Regions from separate parts of the Bradyrhizobium barranii subsp. barranii genome, predicted to be linked through region 2. Evidence: riboswitches for the same ligand, from Rfam matches in the RefSeq annotation. Region 2 holds a riboswitch; each other region holds the start of a gene.
What was found. A riboswitch is a leader RNA that binds a small molecule or an ion and turns the genes downstream of it on or off. The one in region 2 is predicted to bind cobalamin.
Positions count from the first base shown of each region.

Region 1: it holds a riboswitch for cobalamin, as region 2 does, so the genes downstream of both, J4G43_RS15010 (ribonucleoside triphosphate reductase) here and J4G43_RS18765 (DUF1636 family protein) in region 2, are expected to answer to the same signal.
Region 3: it holds a riboswitch for cobalamin, as region 2 does, so the genes downstream of both, J4G43_RS28765 (hypothetical protein) here and J4G43_RS18765 (DUF1636 family protein) in region 2, are expected to answer to the same signal.

Region 1 covers NZ_CP086136.1:3,106,749-3,112,199, reverse strand. The annotation lists gene J4G43_RS15020 (anaerobic ribonucleoside-triphosphate reductase activating protein) at 1-445, opposite strand, end outside; gene nrdD (anaerobic ribonucleoside-triphosphate reductase) at 402-593, opposite strand; gene J4G43_RS15010 (ribonucleoside triphosphate reductase) at 607-2,643, opposite strand; cobalamin riboswitch at 2,751-2,962, opposite strand; gene J4G43_RS15005 (hypothetical protein) at 2,923-3,501, opposite strand; gene J4G43_RS15000 (short-chain fatty acyl-CoA regulator family protein) at 3,647-3,814, opposite strand; gene istA (IS21 family transposase) at 4,522-5,451, shown strand, end outside.
Region 2 covers NZ_CP086136.1:3,975,488-3,980,938, reverse strand. The annotation lists gene cobN (cobaltochelatase subunit CobN) at 1-2,377, opposite strand, end outside; gene cobW (cobalamin biosynthesis protein CobW) at 2,377-3,426, opposite strand; gene J4G43_RS18765 (DUF1636 family protein) at 3,423-3,797, opposite strand; cobalamin riboswitch at 3,894-4,115, opposite strand; gene cobO (cob(I)yrinic acid a,c-diamide adenosyltransferase) at 4,156-4,791, shown strand; gene J4G43_RS18755 (cobyric acid synthase) at 4,799-5,451, shown strand, end outside.
Region 3 covers NZ_CP086136.1:5,949,167-5,954,617, forward strand. The annotation lists one part of gene J4G43_RS28750 (IS3-like element ISRj2 family transposase) at 1-116, shown strand, start outside; one part of gene J4G43_RS28750 (IS3-like element ISRj2 family transposase) at 116-993, shown strand; gene J4G43_RS28755 (TonB-dependent receptor plug domain-containing protein) at 1,097-1,576, opposite strand; partial or broken gene J4G43_RS55145 (hypothetical protein) at 2,409-2,528, opposite strand; gene J4G43_RS28765 (hypothetical protein) at 2,492-2,992, opposite strand; cobalamin riboswitch at 3,107-3,320, opposite strand; gene J4G43_RS28770 (hypothetical protein) at 3,396-3,617, opposite strand; gene J4G43_RS28775 (hypothetical protein) at 3,747-4,004, opposite strand; gene J4G43_RS28780 (hypothetical protein) at 4,107-4,319, opposite strand; gene J4G43_RS28785 (hypothetical protein) at 4,472-4,648, opposite strand; gene J4G43_RS28790 (adenylate/guanylate cyclase domain-containing protein) at 4,775-5,451, opposite strand, start outside.

The sequences.
Region 1 (5,451 bases), 870 kb from region 2:
CGCCAGTGATCCGCGCGTAATCATCGAACGCAGCCTTGACGTCGAAGCCAATCCAGTCGACGAGCGGCAGTACGGCGGACAGCCGTGTGGGATAGGGCCCTGCGGTGTGCAATCCGACGCGGAAGCCGAGTTCGCGTCGCACAGCACGCATCGCGTCCGGCAGCGCCGCCTGGAGGGTGGGTTCGCCGCCAGAGAACACCACGCCGTCGAGCAGGCTGCGACGGCTGTCGAGAAAAGACAGCACGTCCGGCCACGCGATTTCCGACTCTCCCCTCGGCGGAATCAGATGCGGGTTGTGGCAATAGCCGCACGACCAAGGGCAGCCCTGGCAGAACACCGTTGCCACGAGCTCGCCCGGCCAGTCGCAGGTGGACAGCCGGGCGAGCCCGCCAATCCGCAATTCAGCCGAGCGCGACGCGCGCTTCAGCGAAGAACCTGCGCTCATTGTGCTCGCCTTTCTTGCCGCGATTGAACGACGACACCGGCCGGTGATAACCCATCACGCGGGTCCAGACCTCACAGGGCTGGCGCTCGTCGTCGCTGAGCGTCACCGCGGAATCGGTGCTGGTCGCACGGGCAGTGGATTCGTTCATCTGTGGTCTCCTTTCAGTGCGCGGCGGCATGCCGCTTGGCTGCGAGCCGTTCGGCGTCGCATTTCGGGCAGAAGGCATGCTCGCCTTCGAGATAGCCATGCGTCGGACAGATCGAGAATGTCGGCGTGACGGTGACGTAGGGCAGGCGGAAATTTGAGAGCGCCCGCCGCACGAGCTTCTTGCACGCTGCGCCCGAGGACAAGCGTGAGCCCATGTAGAGATGGAGCACCGTACCGCCAGTGTATTTGCGTTGCAGCTCGTCTTGGCGCTCAAGGGCCTCGAACGGATCGTCGGTGAGGCCGACCGGAAGCTGGCTCGAATTGGTGTAATAGGGGAGATCGTCGGTGCCGGCCTGCAAGATTCCGGGGTAGCGCTTGCGGTCTTCCTTCGCGAAGCGGTAGGTCGTGCCCTCCGCGGGCGTGGCTTCGAGGTTGAACAGGATGCCGGTTTCGGTCTGGAACGCGGCGATGCGCGCGCGCACGTGGTCGAGCAGCCGTACCGCAAAGGCATGGCCCCAGGGTGTGCTGATGTTCTCGCAATCGGCGGTGAGGTTGCGGATCATCTCGTTGACGCCATTGACGCCGAGCGTAGAGAAATGGTTGCGCAGCGTGCCGAGATAGCGCTTGCTATAGGGAAAAAGTCCGTCGTCCATGTAGCGTTGCACGACCTTGCGCTTGATTTCCAGGCTGTTGCGACCGATTTCCAGCAGCGCATCGAGGCGATGGAATAGGCCCGCTTCGTCGCCGCGATGCAGATAGCCGAGGCGAGCGCAATTAATGGTAACCACACCGATAGAGCCGGTCTGCTCAGCGCTGCCGAACAGGCCGTTACCGCGCTTGAGCAGCTCGGTGAGATCGAGCTGTAGCCGGCAGCACATCGAGCGGATCATGTTCGGCTTGAGCTCGGAATTGATGAAGTTCTGGAAGTAGGGCAGGCCGTATTTCGCCGTCATCTCGAACAGGCGATCAGCGTTCTCGCTCTCCCACGGGAAATCCGCAGCGATGTTGTAGGTCGGGATTGGAAAGGTGAATACACGGCCCTTGGCGTCACCTTTCGTCATCACCTCCATATAGGCGCGGTTGATCATGTCCATTTCGGACTGCAGGTCGCCATAGGTGAAATCCATCTCCTCTCCGCCGATCACCGGCACCTGATCGCGCAGGTCCTCCGGGCAGGTCCAGTCGAAGGTGAGATTGGTGAAAGGCGTCTGCGTACCCCAGCGCGAGGGGACATTGAGGTTGTAGATGAGCTCCTGGATCGATTGCAGTACGTCGCCGTAGCTCAAGCCGTCCCTCCGGATGAACGGCGCCATGTAGGTGTCGAACGAACTGAAGGCTTGCGCGCCCGCCCACTCGTTCTGCAACGTGCCGAGGAAATTGACGATCTGCCCGACCGCACTCGACAGATGCTTCGGCGGGCCGGCCTCGACCTTGCCGGGCACGCCGTTCAGTCCCTCGGTCAAGAGCGTGCGCAGCGACCAGCCGGCGCAATAACCGGCGAGCATGTCGAGGTCATGGATATGGATGTCGCCTTCACGATGGGCGCGGCCGATCTCCGGCGGGTAGATGTGCGACAGCCAGTAGTTGGCGACGACCTTGCCCGAGAGGTTCAGGATAAGGCCGCCCAGCGAATAGCCCTGGTTGGCGTTGGCATTCACGCGCCAGTCGGTACGTTCGAGATACTCGTTGATGGAAGCGGCGACATCAACCATCGCCTTGTGGTCCTGGCGCGCCTGTCCGCGTTTCTCGCGATAGACGATATAGGCTCGCGCAGTGGCGAAATAGTCGGCCGCGATCAGCACCTGCTCGACAATATCCTGCACCTCTTCAATTTGCGGCGTTGCGCCGGCGAAGCGGTGCGCGATGACCTTGATAGTCTCTCCCGCGAGCCTGCCGGCCGCCTCGTCGTCGAACTCGCCGGTCGCCCGTCCCGCGCGGGCGATCGCAGAACGGATCTTGCCGGCATCGAACACAACCGTGCCGCCATCGCGTTTGACGATCGAGCGCGGCAATGCGGCTTGCAAAGAATTGCTTTGACCCAGACCAGACATCGGCATCCCATATGGGTTGGGGCAAGGCCGAGGTAGGCGCATGCGGAAAACGAGCCGCCCTCGGCGGCCGACTGCCGGCAAGCGACCACCGGGACACCCCGCCCGAGGACTCTGTTGTTGTCGCGGCAGGTCTCCTGGCTCGCGGGTTATTGCCGCTGTCTGGCCTTCCCGACGCGGAGATTTTGCGCCAGTGACCCTATCGACAGCGGCTCGCCGCTTACAGTTGCGGGGGCAGCGCCGGCTTTGGCTTTCGGCCGTACCGGCTTCCCTCTTAGCTCTCTATCTTGTGATTCGAGAGACCGTGACAACTACATCTAGCCGCCGTATTCGATACTGTGTCAACAGGTAGTTTATTGCAGCGGAAGTATAGAGCCTGTCATGGGTTCTCGTCTTCGTTGCGGCACGCGTCGATTGTCTCGGGCTGCCTAGCCAGCGCCGCGATTTTTGTGGCCGGATGGAGCGCCGGCCACGGCGAAACGATCCGGACCCGGATTGAGGAAGCCGTCCGTCCTTGGTCCAGCGGCGGCGCTCTCGCGATGTAATCCCAAGGATTTCTTCAACGACACGCGGACGCAGCCGTTCCTGTCGAAAGGCATCGAGCGCAGCATCGACCGCAAGAAGATCGGAAAGCTCGTCGATGTCCTGCGGCGCGATGGTCGTGCAGATCGCTTCGCCTTGGGTCGACGTCTTGAACCGGCGGCGCCGAAGCAAACCGGCCACACGCCACCGCGCCTCGATCGCTCTTCGCCGCGATCCGAGGGTCAGCTCTGCCGTGGGCCCGAACGTCAATGAGACGCCGTTTGAAGAATGCAAAACTGCGAGATAGCGGCTATACGGATTGGAATCGCTCGACGTCATTGTAACAAAGGCTTCCGGAGACGTTCACAGTCTCCCGCGGCACATTGCTGCGGTCAACTCACAGCGTATGGCGCAGGCGCTGCGGTTTTCGTCAACCTGCAGGGCACGTCCGGCTGAGGGGAATGCCCGCTGCGCAGGCAGGTCGTTAGCAGATCCGGCAGCCGTCTCCGATCGGAGTCACCGCAGCGGGGTTACTGAGGTCCAGGCCGTCCGAATAGACCAATCGACCGGCGTGCTGGAGGTCGCACCCGAGTGCGATAACAAAGGTCTTTCGCGGAGGTTCAGCCGAGCGCCGCGGTCCGCAAAAGAGCATTTCCTGCCGCATGGATAGCGAGGCCTTCGCCCTGGAAAAGCCAGACCTCCTCACTCCGCCGGCCGTTCGGGTTGCTGGTTCTTGTGCTTCGGCCGCCTTGGGTGCGAGCGCTTCGCACTACCGGGAGAGCTATCCCGCCGCCGCTCGCGGTTTGCCGTTAGCATCGGAAAGGAATTTCTCTCCAGCGAATGTCTTTCCGGACACGGAGCCTCCCGTGACCATCCGTAATTGCCCGGGGAGAAGAAGGGCCACTTCGGTGCTAATGCTGGCGGGCAGAGCCGGTCTGCCCATTTCAGTACCGACAAGCATATTTTGATCCGGTGGGCCGCAGAGCAATCTGCGGTCATTCCGTTTGTGGGTAGCGAGGGCTTCGCCCTGATCTAACGGCTGACGCTTGGCCGGCGTCGGGTTCCAGTTATTCGCCGATCGCGAACCGCGAACATACTGGGCGGAGCGAAAGGAGTTTTCCGAAAGTGGCGATCAATCACACCAAATACCCTAATCGACATCATTGTGCGCGGCGGCGATCAGGGTGAGACTCCAGCGACAATCAAGGTGAGACTGCGCCGATGGGGGCGGACCGAAGGGAGGGCGTAGCCCGACCGGAGGACCGTCCCCATCGGCGTCGCGCGTTTGCGGACCCGTCTGGCGGCCGGGTGCGGCTGGTGCAAGCTGTTGATTCGTCTCGACAAGAGGGAATCGATGCCTTGCCTGGCTTCCACATCACCGACCACCAGATGAGGCTGTACATGACCTACCGACAGACACTGTCCCCCGAAGCCGCCGCGGCCAAGGCGGGGTTCTCGAAGGCAAGCGCGTATCGAATCGAGGGCGATTGTCGCCCGCCATCGCAGAAGAAGACGCCGAGGGGCCGGCGCCGGTCCGATCCGCTCGCGCAGTATTGGGAGGCCGAGATCGTTCCGATCCTGAAGGCTGCGCCCGGCATCCGCGTGATCGGCGTGCTGGACGAGTTGCGCCGACGGCATCATGACCTGAACCCGAACATCCGCCGCACGCTGGAGCGGCGCATCAACGCCTGGCGGGCGCTCAACGGCCCCGAACAGGACGTGATCTTCCGCCAGCAGCACGAGCCCGGCCGCCTGGGTCTGTCCGACTTCACCGACGTGAGCGCGCTCGGTATTACCATCGCGGGTGAGCCGCTCGATCACCGGCTCTATCACTTCCGGTTGGCGTTCTCCGGCTTCGAGCATGCCCATGTCGTGCTCGGCGGCGAAAGCTTCGTCGCCCTGGCAGAGGGCTTGCAGAACGCGCTGTGGGCGCTTGGCGGCGTGCCGCGGGAGCATCGCAGCGACAGCCTGTCGGCAGCGTTCCGCAATCTGGCCGCCGACGCACGGGAGGATCTGACGCAGCGCTACGCCGGGCTGATGGGCCACTATGGCATGGCGCCAACGCGCAACAATGCGGGCATCGCACATGAGAACGGCTCGATCGAGAGCGCGCACGGCCATCTCAAGCGGGCACTGGAAGATGCGCTGTTGCTGCGGGGGACGCGCGACTTCGCCAGTCTCGATGCGTACCGGGCTTTTGTCGACGAGATTGTCGGCCGGCGCAACGCCAACCTCGCCAAGCCGATCGCGCTCGAGAAGGAGGCATTGGCGCCGCTGCCAAAAGGCCGC
Region 2 (5,451 bases):
CGCGGCCTGAGGCGTGGTCCCAGCGCGGCGCAAGGCCGGCGAGATGCAGCGCCATGGCGAACTCCTCGCCGGCGGTCCGCATCGTCGCCGAGCCCCAGAGATCGACCACGAGGCCTTTCGGCCAGTCGCCGTGATCCTGCAAATGGCGACGCAGCAGCTCTTCCGCGAGCCTGATGCCTTGCGCATGCGCCGACGGCGTCGGCACCGCGCGCGGATCGACGGCAAAGAGATTGCGCCCCGTGGGCAGAACGTCCTGGCGTCCGCGATACGGCGAGCCCGACGGCCCCGGCGCAACGCGCTGCCCCGCGAGGGAGGAACGCAACGCATCGCGCTCCGCATCGGCGCAGACGCCGCGGCCGAACACGTGCAAGCCGTCGCCGAACTGGCTCTCCTTGAGATCGCAGACGAAGCGATCGATCCGCGGGATCGCTTCCGCCGGTGCAGCCGATGCATCGAGACCAAGATCGTCTTCGAGCCCTGCCGCACGCGCTTCGTCGCGAATCGCGGCGATCAGACGCTGACGTCGGGCGGGGTCGAGACCATCGGCGGTCGAATATTCGTCCAGGAGACGTTCGAGCCGACGGAGGCCTTCCGGCACCGCGGATTGTTCGAGCGGCGGCGGCAGATGGCCGATGGTGACGGCACCCAAGCGCCGCTTGGCCTGCGCGGCCTCGCCGGGATCGTTGACGATGAAGGGATAGATGACCGGCAGATCGCCGATCAGGGCTTCCGGCCAGCACGCGGACGACAGCGCCACGGATTTTCCGGGCAGCCATTCCAGCGTGCCATGCGCGCCCATGTGCACGACGGCATCGATGGCCTGCCCGCGGAGCCAAAGATAGAACGCGACATAGGCATGGCGCGGCGTGCGGGCGAGATCGTGATAGTCGGCATCGCGCGTCGTCGCATCGCCGCGCTCGGGCTGAACCGCGATGATCGATTGGCCACTTGCGATGGCCGCGAATTGAAATGCACCGTCGCGACAACTCGGGTCATCCGCCGGCGCGCCCCAGGCCTGCGCAAGATCATCCTTTAATGCTTGCGGGAGACGCGAGAGCGCGGCGCGGTAATCGGCGACGTTCCAGGTCAGTCGCTGCTTCAGCAACGTTTCGCCAAGTGCGGAGACCGGCACAACATCGAAGCCGGCCTCTGTCAGGTCAGACAGCAATGCCTCGACCGACGCAAGCGCATCGAGACCAACCGCATGCGCGATCTGATGTGGACGGCCCGGGTAGTTCGAGAGCACGAGCGCCACCCGCTTCTCGGCGGCTGGCGTGTCCGCGAGGCGCCGCCAGGCCGCAACGCGCGCGGCGACGGCCTTGACGCGCTCCTCATCGGGCCGGTGCGCCAGATGCGAAAATTGCAGATCGGGATCACGCTCCGCGGCCGATTTGAAACTCACCACGCCCGCGAACAGGCGGCCGTCGACCTCCGGCAGCACCACATGCATCGCGAGATCGCCGGGCGACAGGCCGCGCAGCGACTCCGCCCAGTCCTCGCGCCGTGCCGATGAGAGCGCGACCTGGAAGACGGGACACGATGCAGCATCGAACGGTGTCGTGCCGTCGTCGCCCATCGCCGAGAACGCCGTCGCGTTGACGATCGCGGCGGGAGGATTCGTCGCGAAATACGTCCGCAGCCAATCCGCAACGCCCGGAGCCTTCAGCGAGGTGACGAACACGCCATACGCGTCAAAGCCGCGCTCGCGCAGCGCCGCGATCAGGGCGTCGACCGGCCCGGTATCCGCGGCGGTGAGATAGGAACGATAGAAGGTCACGAGCGCGAGCGGCTTTCCCTCGCCTGCCATCGGCGCAGCAATGACACCACGCGCGGGATCGTAAAAGCCCATCTCAGGCAGGTTCATCTCGCCGACGACCGGGCCTGCGTAAAGGCCCGAGGCCAACGCGAGCTGCGCGATCGCGGCCTGGGCTGCAACAGGACCGCCGGTGTCACAGAGCACCTTGAGCCGGCGCAGCGTCGAAACCGGCAGGGTCGAGTAGGCATCGAGCCGCGTGTCGTCGCGGCCGTCGGCCGGCAGCACGGCCAGCACGATATTGCGGTCCTTCGCCAGCTGCTGCAGGGCCGCGAGCCCGTACGGCCAATAGGATTCACCGCCGATCAGGCGCACCAGGATGCCGCGCGCCTGCGACAGCGTGCGCTCGATATAGGTGTCGACCGACAACGGATGCCGCAGCTCCGCGAGATTGGCGAGCCGCAGCGACGGCAGGCTGTTGCGGCCGCGCCGCCAGCCGGCCGCGAACGCGGCAAGGTCGGAATCCGAGTACGAGAGCACCACGAGATCGGCCGGGTCCTGGCCGATGTCCCTTGGCGTCGCGGTCTCCTCGAGACCGCGGCTCTCGCGGAAGACGACGTGCATCAGATACCAGATCCTGAAAGCCCAAGTCCGACCTTGATCGCGGCCTCGTCGATATCGCCGTGCTCGCCGATCACAACGAGCTTCGACTGCCTGAGAGCTGCGCCCCAGGGCTTGTCGAACTGGTGGCGCACGCGCTCGCCGACCGCTTGCAGCAGAAGGCGCATCGGCTTGCCCGCGACCGCGATATAGCCTTTGACGCGCAGCACGTTCTGCTCGCGCGAAAGACGCTGCACCGACGCGACCAGTGCGTCGATGTCGCTGATTTCAGGAAGATCGATCACGACGGAGGCGAAATCGTCGTGCTCGTGATCCTCCTCGCCGTCGTGATGCGAGGGGCGCGCGGCGAGATCGTTCTCTGCGGCGGCGCCTAGGCCGAGGATGACGCGCGCATCGATCGCGCCATCGGTGACGGATAGCATCGGCACGCGGCGCGACATCTCGGCGGTGATGGCGGCCTTGGCGGCTTCGATCCCTGCGGCCCCCGCAAGATCGGCCTTGGTCAGCAACACGATGTCGGCGCAGGCGATCTGGTCCTCGAACACTTCCGACAGCGGCGTCTCGTGATCGAGATTTCCATCCGCCGCGCGCTGCGCTTCCACCGCAGCCGGGTCCGGCGCAAAACGGCCCGCGGCGACAGCCTCGGCATCGGCCAGCGCAATCACGCCATCGACCGTGATGCGCGAACGGATCTCCGGCCAGTCGAACGCCTTCAACAGCGGCTTCGGCAGCGACAGGCCAGAAGTCTCGATCAGGATGTGATCGGGCCGCACCGGCCGCGCCAAAAGCTTTTCCATGGTCGGAATGAAATCGTCCGCAACGGTGCAGCAGATGCAGCCATTGGCGAGTTCGACAATGTTCTCCTCCGGGCAATTCGCATCGGCACAGGATTTCAGGATCTCGCCGTCGACACCCTCGCTGCCGAACTCGTTGACCAGCACGGCGAGCTTCTTGCCGTCAGGGTTTGCGAGGAGATACTGGATCAGCGTCGTCTTGCCGGAGCCGAGAAAACCCGTGACCACCGTCACAGGGACTTTTGCGAGCGAGTTCATTCGGCGGCCTCCGGCAACACGGCAATGGGGGGAATGCGGGCAAGCGACTGCTTGCGGAAGATTTCGGGACGGCTGCGCCAGGGCACGAGGCCATCGGGCGCGGCGGCATAGGCCGCAGCACCCGCGACCACGTCCCTCGCATGGGCCTCTGACAGACGGCCATAGACATAGGACCAGCGGCCGGGCGCGCTGAGCGCAACCGAGCAACCCTGGCTGCATGCCGACAGGCATTCAACGGGAACCACATTGACGCCCTCGGGCACGCCGGCGTCGAGGATCGCACCATGCAGGCGCTTGCCGGGCGTCGTCTCACCCTCGTCGAGCGTCTGGCCGGCACGGCAGGTAATACAGACGTGAAGTGTGACGGTCATCGCCTCTTCCAGGATAAACAGCGGGAGGCGAAGAGGCACACGGACCATTCCCCCGAAGGTCCGTTTCCCCGTCGCGGAACACCCCGTCCGCCGGTCCAAAACTCGTCCGCGCTGGCAGGTCTCCCGGCTTGCGGAGCAGGGCTTTTGGCCCTTCGATCCCCGCCTTCCCGATCCCCCGGGGGATCAGTGGCTTCGGGCATCTCTCCGGTCACGGTCGCGGGGGCGGCTGCAGTTTGGAGCCGAATCTTGTCGATTCGGACCCTATCGCATTCCCTCTTCGCCTGTCATAGGACAGGAACCAACGCCGGGCCACCATTTGCCCCCGGCCGCCTCTTGTCAAGCCGAAGGACCCTGTCAGATGACGCCTGAACCGGATACCCAAACGGCCGAGGAAACCGACGCCCGCCACGCCGCGAAAATGGCGAAAATCAAGGTCGCCCGCGACAAGATCATGGCGACCAAGAGCGGCGAGAAGGGCCTCATCATCGTCCACACCGGCGCCGGCAAGGGCAAGTCCTCCTCCGCTTTCGGCATGATCGTCCGCTGTGTCGCCCATGGCTTCCCTTGCGCGGTCGTGCAGTTCATCAAGGGCGCCTGGGACACCGGCGAGCGGCGCCTGCTCACCGGCCATTTCGGCGAGCTCTGCCAGTTCCATGCGATGGGCGAAGGTTTCACCTGGGAGACGCAGGACCGCGCCCGCGACATCGCCGCAGCACAGGCCGGCTGGGCGAAGGCCAAGGAGCTGATATCAGACTCCAGTCTGCGCATGGTCGTGCTCGACGAGATCAACATCGCGCTGCGCTACGACTATCTCGACATCGCCGAGGTCGTCGACTTCCTGAAAACGCACAAGCCGCCGATGACGCATGTCGTGCTCACCGGGCGCAACGCCAAGGACGAGCTGATCGAGATCGCCGACCTCGTCACCGAGATGACGCTGGTCAAGCACCCCTTCCGCTCCGGCATCAAGGCGCAAGCCGGCGTCGAGTTCTGACGACGCCATGGCGCGGGCTTTAATGATTCAGGGAGCCGGCTCGGACGTAGGCAAGTCGCTCGTCGTCGCCGGCCTCGCCCGCGCCTTCACGCGGCGCGGCGTGCGCGTGCTGCCCTTCAAGCCGCAGAACATGTCGAACAACGCGGCCGTGACCGTCGACGGCGGCGAGATCGGTCGCGCCCAGGCGCTGCAGGCGCTGGCCGCCGGCGTCGAGCCGCACACCGACATGAACCCGGTGCTGCTGAAGCCCGAGACCGACGTCGGCGCGCAGGTGATCGTGCAGGGAAAGCGCATCGCGACCGCGCGGGCGCGTGAATATGCGGCGATGAAGCCGTCGTTGATGGGCGCGGTGCTGGAGAGTTTCGAGCGGCTGAAGGCGCGCGCCGATCTGGTGCTGGTCGAAGGCGCCGGCAGCCCGGCCGAGGTCAACCTGCGCAAGGCCGACATCGCCAATATGGGCTTTGCACGCAAAGCCGACGTGCCCGTCGTGCTAGTCGGCGACATCGACCGCGGCGGCGTCATCGCCCAGCTCGTCGGCATCAAGACGGTGATCGACCCCGACGATGCCGCGATGATCCAGGGTTTCGTCATCAACAAGTTCCGCGGCGACCCCTCGCTGTTCGACGACGGCTACAAGCTGATCGAGCAGAAGACCGCGTG
Region 3 (5,451 bases), 2.0 Mb from region 2:
AAACCAGCTCCTGGAAGGCGCCGCCGGCGTGTTTGGGCATGACAAGACATCGGCCGAGACGCCGGTCGATTTGAAGGCGTTACATGCCAAGATCGGCGAGCTGGCGTTGGAAAACGATTTTTTGTCCGGCGCGCTCACCAAGGCGGGCCTGCTGAGCGCAAAGCGATGATCGACCGCGATCATGATCTTTCTATCGTGCGCCAGGCGAAGGTCCTGAAGCTGGCTCGCAGCACGGTCTACTATGAACCTCGGCCAGTTTCGGCCGAGGACCTTGCCTTGATGCGTCGGCTCGATGAGCTGCATCTCGATTATCCCTTCGCGGGAGCGCGTATGCTGCGATCGTTGCTGCGGCGGGAGGGCGTATACGCCGGTCGCCGCCACATCGCGACGCTGATGAAGCGCATGGGGATCGAGGCGGTCTATCGTCGCCCGAACACGAGCAAGCCGGCTCCGGGTCACAAGATCTACCCGTACCTGTTGCGCGGATTGAAGATCGAGCGGCCCGACCATGCGTGGGCAATGGACATCACCTACATTCCGATGCGGCGTGGCTTCGTCTATCTCGCGGCGGTCGTCGATGTGTTCAGCCGACGGGTCCTGGCCCATCGCGTCTCGATCACAATGGAGGCGGCCTTCTGCGTCGAAGCGGTCCAGGAGGCGTTGGCGAAGCACGGCAGGCCCGAGATTTTCAACACGGATCAGGGCAGCCAGTTCACCAGCCTCGAGTTCACCGATGTGCTGCTGGACGCGAAGATCGCCATCAGCATGGACGGCAAGGGCGCCTGGCGCGACAACGTGTTTGTCGAGCGGCTCTGGCGCACGGTCAAATACGAAGAAGTATATCTCCGCGCCTACGACAGCGTGTCCGAGGCGCGAGCGTCAATTGCCAAGTATCTGGCCTTCTACAATCAGGGACGCCCTCACTCGAGCCTTGACGGGCGCACGCCCGACGAGGCTTACTTCGGCACGCAAGCTATGGTGATGGCCGCATGACCGTCGCCGACGGTTTTGTCGTCGCTCTGGTCGGGCTACGCCCTCCCGACGCAACGACAAAACCGTAAAGCCCCGCGTTCAGCATAACCCGGCAGGAATCCACTTAAATCCAGCGGGGCGCTGTCCAAACAACCGGGGCCAGCTCTGGATTCCAGATGACATTTGCGCTCCACTTCTCCTTCGGACGCCTCAGGAGCTCCAGTCCTGCCGTCGCATCGACCGCGCGGGTAAAAGTGTAGTCGGCACGAACGCGAAGCCGGTCGGTGATCGCAGCCGCGACGAAGCTCTCCGTGCCCTCCGTGATCGCCTTGCCGATATTGGTGTTGGTGCTCGTGAATGTCAGGGGATCGAACGTGCTCTGGATCAGGTCCGTGATGTTGTTGCGGAAGTAGGTCGACCCGAAGCGAACGCGATCGCCAAACAAGGGTTGCTCGAAGCCGGCGTCGTATCCGACGCTTTCCTCGGGCTTGAGGTTGGGATTTGCAAAGAAGAAGAACGCGGGAAAGCTGACGTAAAGCTGGTTGAGCGTTGGCGCCTTGAACCCCGTGCCGTAGCTTCCCTTGAACTTCGTATCCGTGACCAGGCACGATCACGGCAGACGCCAGACGAAAGGTCGGATGCTCTCCAAACCGCTCGTTGTCGTCCTGCCGGACGTTGGCCGTGAAGAAGATGCGATCCCGGAACTGGGACTGCAGCTCCATATATCCGGCCTTGTTGACGTTTTGCGCCGAGACCGTCGCCGTTTGCAGTGTTTCGGTCTCATGTTCCGCGCCAATGATGACATTGTTGTTGGGCGCGAGCTGGGTCGTGGTGTGCCAATCATACTTGACGCGATCGCCGGTCGTGATCGTGGGCATCACGTCGCCGGGCGAGATGTTGTAGTTCCAGTGATTGGTGTAGTTGACGCCGAAATAGCTTTTCATCCGGTCGTCGAGAGCGGACCAGACCGCCTCCCCGCGCGTGAAGAGCTGGTGCACCGTCTGCGTGCTTTGCGCGGCCGCGGGAAAGCTCGCGGATGTGACGGGATCGAAGGTGTCTCCGGTAAAGCGCAGGGTGGCGTCGGTGTACCGCGCCACGCCGTTGAGCGTCAGGTTTTCGCTCAATTCGGCGCCAAGCTTCGTCGAATAGGTCATGTTGTCGTAATAGTTGCCGATCGCCTTCTGCCCCGGCGGCAGCAATTCGACCGGTGTCACCGGCACGTCGTTCGCGTGGAAATGCGCGACGTTGAAGGCATAGTTGAAGTGGTCCTGTGAACCGCTCAGACCTGCGGTCTGGTTGAACGTTCCGAACGAGCCTCCCTCGACCGAGCCGGTCGCGCGGGCGGGACCGTCACCCTTCTTCGTCACGATGGAGATCACGCCCCCCAGCGCGTCTGCGCCGTAGAGACCGCCCTGCGGACCGCGCAGGACTTCGATCTGCTGAATGTCGGAGGTGAGCAACTGGCCGAAATCAAACGAACGGTTCGGGTTGCTGGGATCGCTGACGTCGATGCCGTCGATCAGGACCTTGGTGTGGTTGGAATTCGTTCCGCGCATGAAGATCGACGTCTGTCCGCCGGGGCCGCCGGCTGCACGAGGTTGAGGCCAGGAACCGCGCTCAGCGCATCGGATGCGGTCCGGCGCTGATCGCGCTCCATGTCTCTGGCGGTCAGAACCGTCACCGAGCTCGCAACCAGATTGGTCGGAGTGACAACGCCCGTCGGACTGACGACGACCGTCGGAAACAGGTTGGCCGCGGATACCCCGGCAACCGGGGGCGAGGCCGGCACCAGCCCGGGTTTCGGCAGCCGAGCGACGCGCTGCCGCTCGGGCTTGTCCGGCGCAAGCCGCACGACTTGCGGCTTGGCCGCACGCTCGGTCGGCGCGACCTCGACCGGCGGCAGCAGATCGGGCGATGCCGACTGCTGGGCCTGGGCCATGGTCAGATCGAGCGAATACAGGGAAACGAACGCGACAACGCCGGCGCGGAAGCGCCTGGCGGCAAAGACAATACGGGACACTCTTGTAACCTCGGTATGACGTCAGTGGCACGTCACAGCGAACGAGGTTTCACGGCGGAGCGTTCGATTGCTTCGGTGAAGCTAATGTCTGTACTCCCCGACCGACATCTTCGCGTGTGACCACGGCTGACGGCAGGTCTCCTGGCTCGCGGGTCGTTACCTTACGTCGCCTTCCCAGGACCGAGATTCCCAGTGGCATATGACGAAAGATTCACCGCTTACAGTTGCGGGGGCAGCCGTGGCGTTGAGAATATCCCGGTATCGGGAAAACCTCGCACCACGTTCCCTTTTGATCTCCGTGAGGAGAACCGTCACCGGCCAATCTACGGGGCGGGCAAGCGGAGAGTCAATCGGCCGGTTGCATGACGGGCAAAGCACCGCACCGGAGATTGAGCCGGCGCAATCAGGCCGGCTCCCGCTCCGAACGCGTCCTGATCACCGCCCGCTCGCCGGCATCGACGAGCTGGCCGATGCCGGTGCGGCCCGTGAGCGCGCAGCGGATGATGTTCTCGGCAACGGACCTGCGAAAGCAATGGTCCTCTCCGACCGGGCGATTGCGGCAGACCCGATCCAGCGCCAGCTTCATGTTGATCCGGGTGCGGGTGTCGAAATACTCGCTGATCATTTCGCAGGGCCTCGGTGCGTTGATGTCGGAGCGGAAACGCGTCGGCGTAGGCCGGGTTCCAAAAACGGACCGCGCAAGGTGTTGCGCAGAGCTGACTGCGCCCGATCTCTTGGTCCTGTGACGGGCGGGTTACGCCCGCCCTCTTGGCCGCTGGGCCTGAGCCCAAGCCGCGGTGACATCGCGCAGCGGGGCGTCGATGCGCCGGATCGGGGTCAGCTCACCGGAGGCCGAGATGATGGCTGTCTCCTCGCGGCGACAGCGCGGGCATACGAAGCGGACCTCGTGCGGCGACGCCGACCAGCTCGAACGTTTGACGTTGGCCGCCATCGGCCATGCATCGCAATGCGAGCACGACACCAGGAACCGACCGGGATCGAGCATACCCATTCCATAGGACTCCGCGTCCTGCCTGCCCCTTCAATGACTAACCCATGTGAATCGTTCCGGTGCCCGAGCACCCTCAGCGCTAGCTCCAGCCAGCGCCGCCGCTCAGTGGGCACCCTTGAGGGTGCATGACGTGGTGCAGGTGACGGTGTTGCCGTGGTCGCACGCCTTGCAGGCGGCAACGCACTGGTTCATGTCGCGGGGATTGTAGGAGCTGTAGTTCCGCATCGCACAGACCGGGGTCGAGCCGGTGATGTCCTGCTCCTGATTGCAGGCGGCCGTCATGAGCGCGAAGATGAGGACTGCGAGAAGGCGCATGGGATTGCCCTGGTGAGGAGCGGCAAAGCGACGTCAGCGAGATGCGCTGCACCGCAACGGACCTCGGCATTCCCAATGCGAGCAATCATGATCGCGACGCTCGCATCCTCAAAGGAGGCGCGCCAAACATTAAGAACGGATTGCAGGCGGCGTCAGGCCGCGGCCTTGGTCGCGATCGCCTTCCGCATATCCACCGCCAGCTGACGATACTGCTCCGAGAGTCTCAGATAGAACTCGCGCTTGGTGCTGTCGGTGGCGAGCTTGGCAATCAGCTCGCATTCGGCGGTGAGCGTCTCGAACCGTTCCAGCCTGTCATGAAGTTCTGTCATCGGCGTGTCCCCATCAAACGCCACAAGGGACGTCAAACCTAAGCCTGAGAAATAGGTCACGGCGAACATCGTTATCGAGTAGAAACGTTTTTTCCAGCAAGGGCGGTGCAAGCCCAGCAAGAACGGCTATTTCTGCTCCAGCCGCCAGGCACCATCCCAAGCTGCGTCCGGCGGATTGGCCTCGAACTGCGCGATGCGGCCGAGCAGCGTGCGCGAGGGGCCGTCGCCGGGCACCGCTTCGAGCGCTGCATTGAACGCGGCGCGAGCCTCGTCGAAGCGCTGCGCGCGGTAGGCGGCGAGGCCTTCGGCGTAGCGCGCGCGCAAGCTCTCCTGCGGGACGCTGAGCCCGTGCGCCTTGCTCATCACCTCGAAAATGGCCTGCGATGCGCTTTGGCCGGCCACCGCCAGACGATCGATCTCGCGCAGCTCGAGGTTCGAGCCGATCGCGTCCGCCGTCGCCTGCGCGATCAGGATCCGCGTGCCGTAGATCTTGTTGACCAGTTCGAGCCGCGAAGCGAGGTTCACGGCATCGCCCATCACGGTGAAGCTCATCATCAGCTCGGAGCCGATGCTGCCGGTCAGGACCTCGCCGGTGGCAATCCCGATGCGCAGATCGCAAGGGCCTGGCATGGCGCGGATACCGAGCAGGTCAGGCAATTGCTTCTGCAACGCCGGCACCTCATCGGCCATGTCGATGGCGGCGTAGCAGGCGAACAGCGCCGGCTCGTCCTCCTCAATGAAGGGAGGGCCCCAATAGGCCATGATGGCATCGCCGATATATTTGTCGATGACGCCGCGATGGC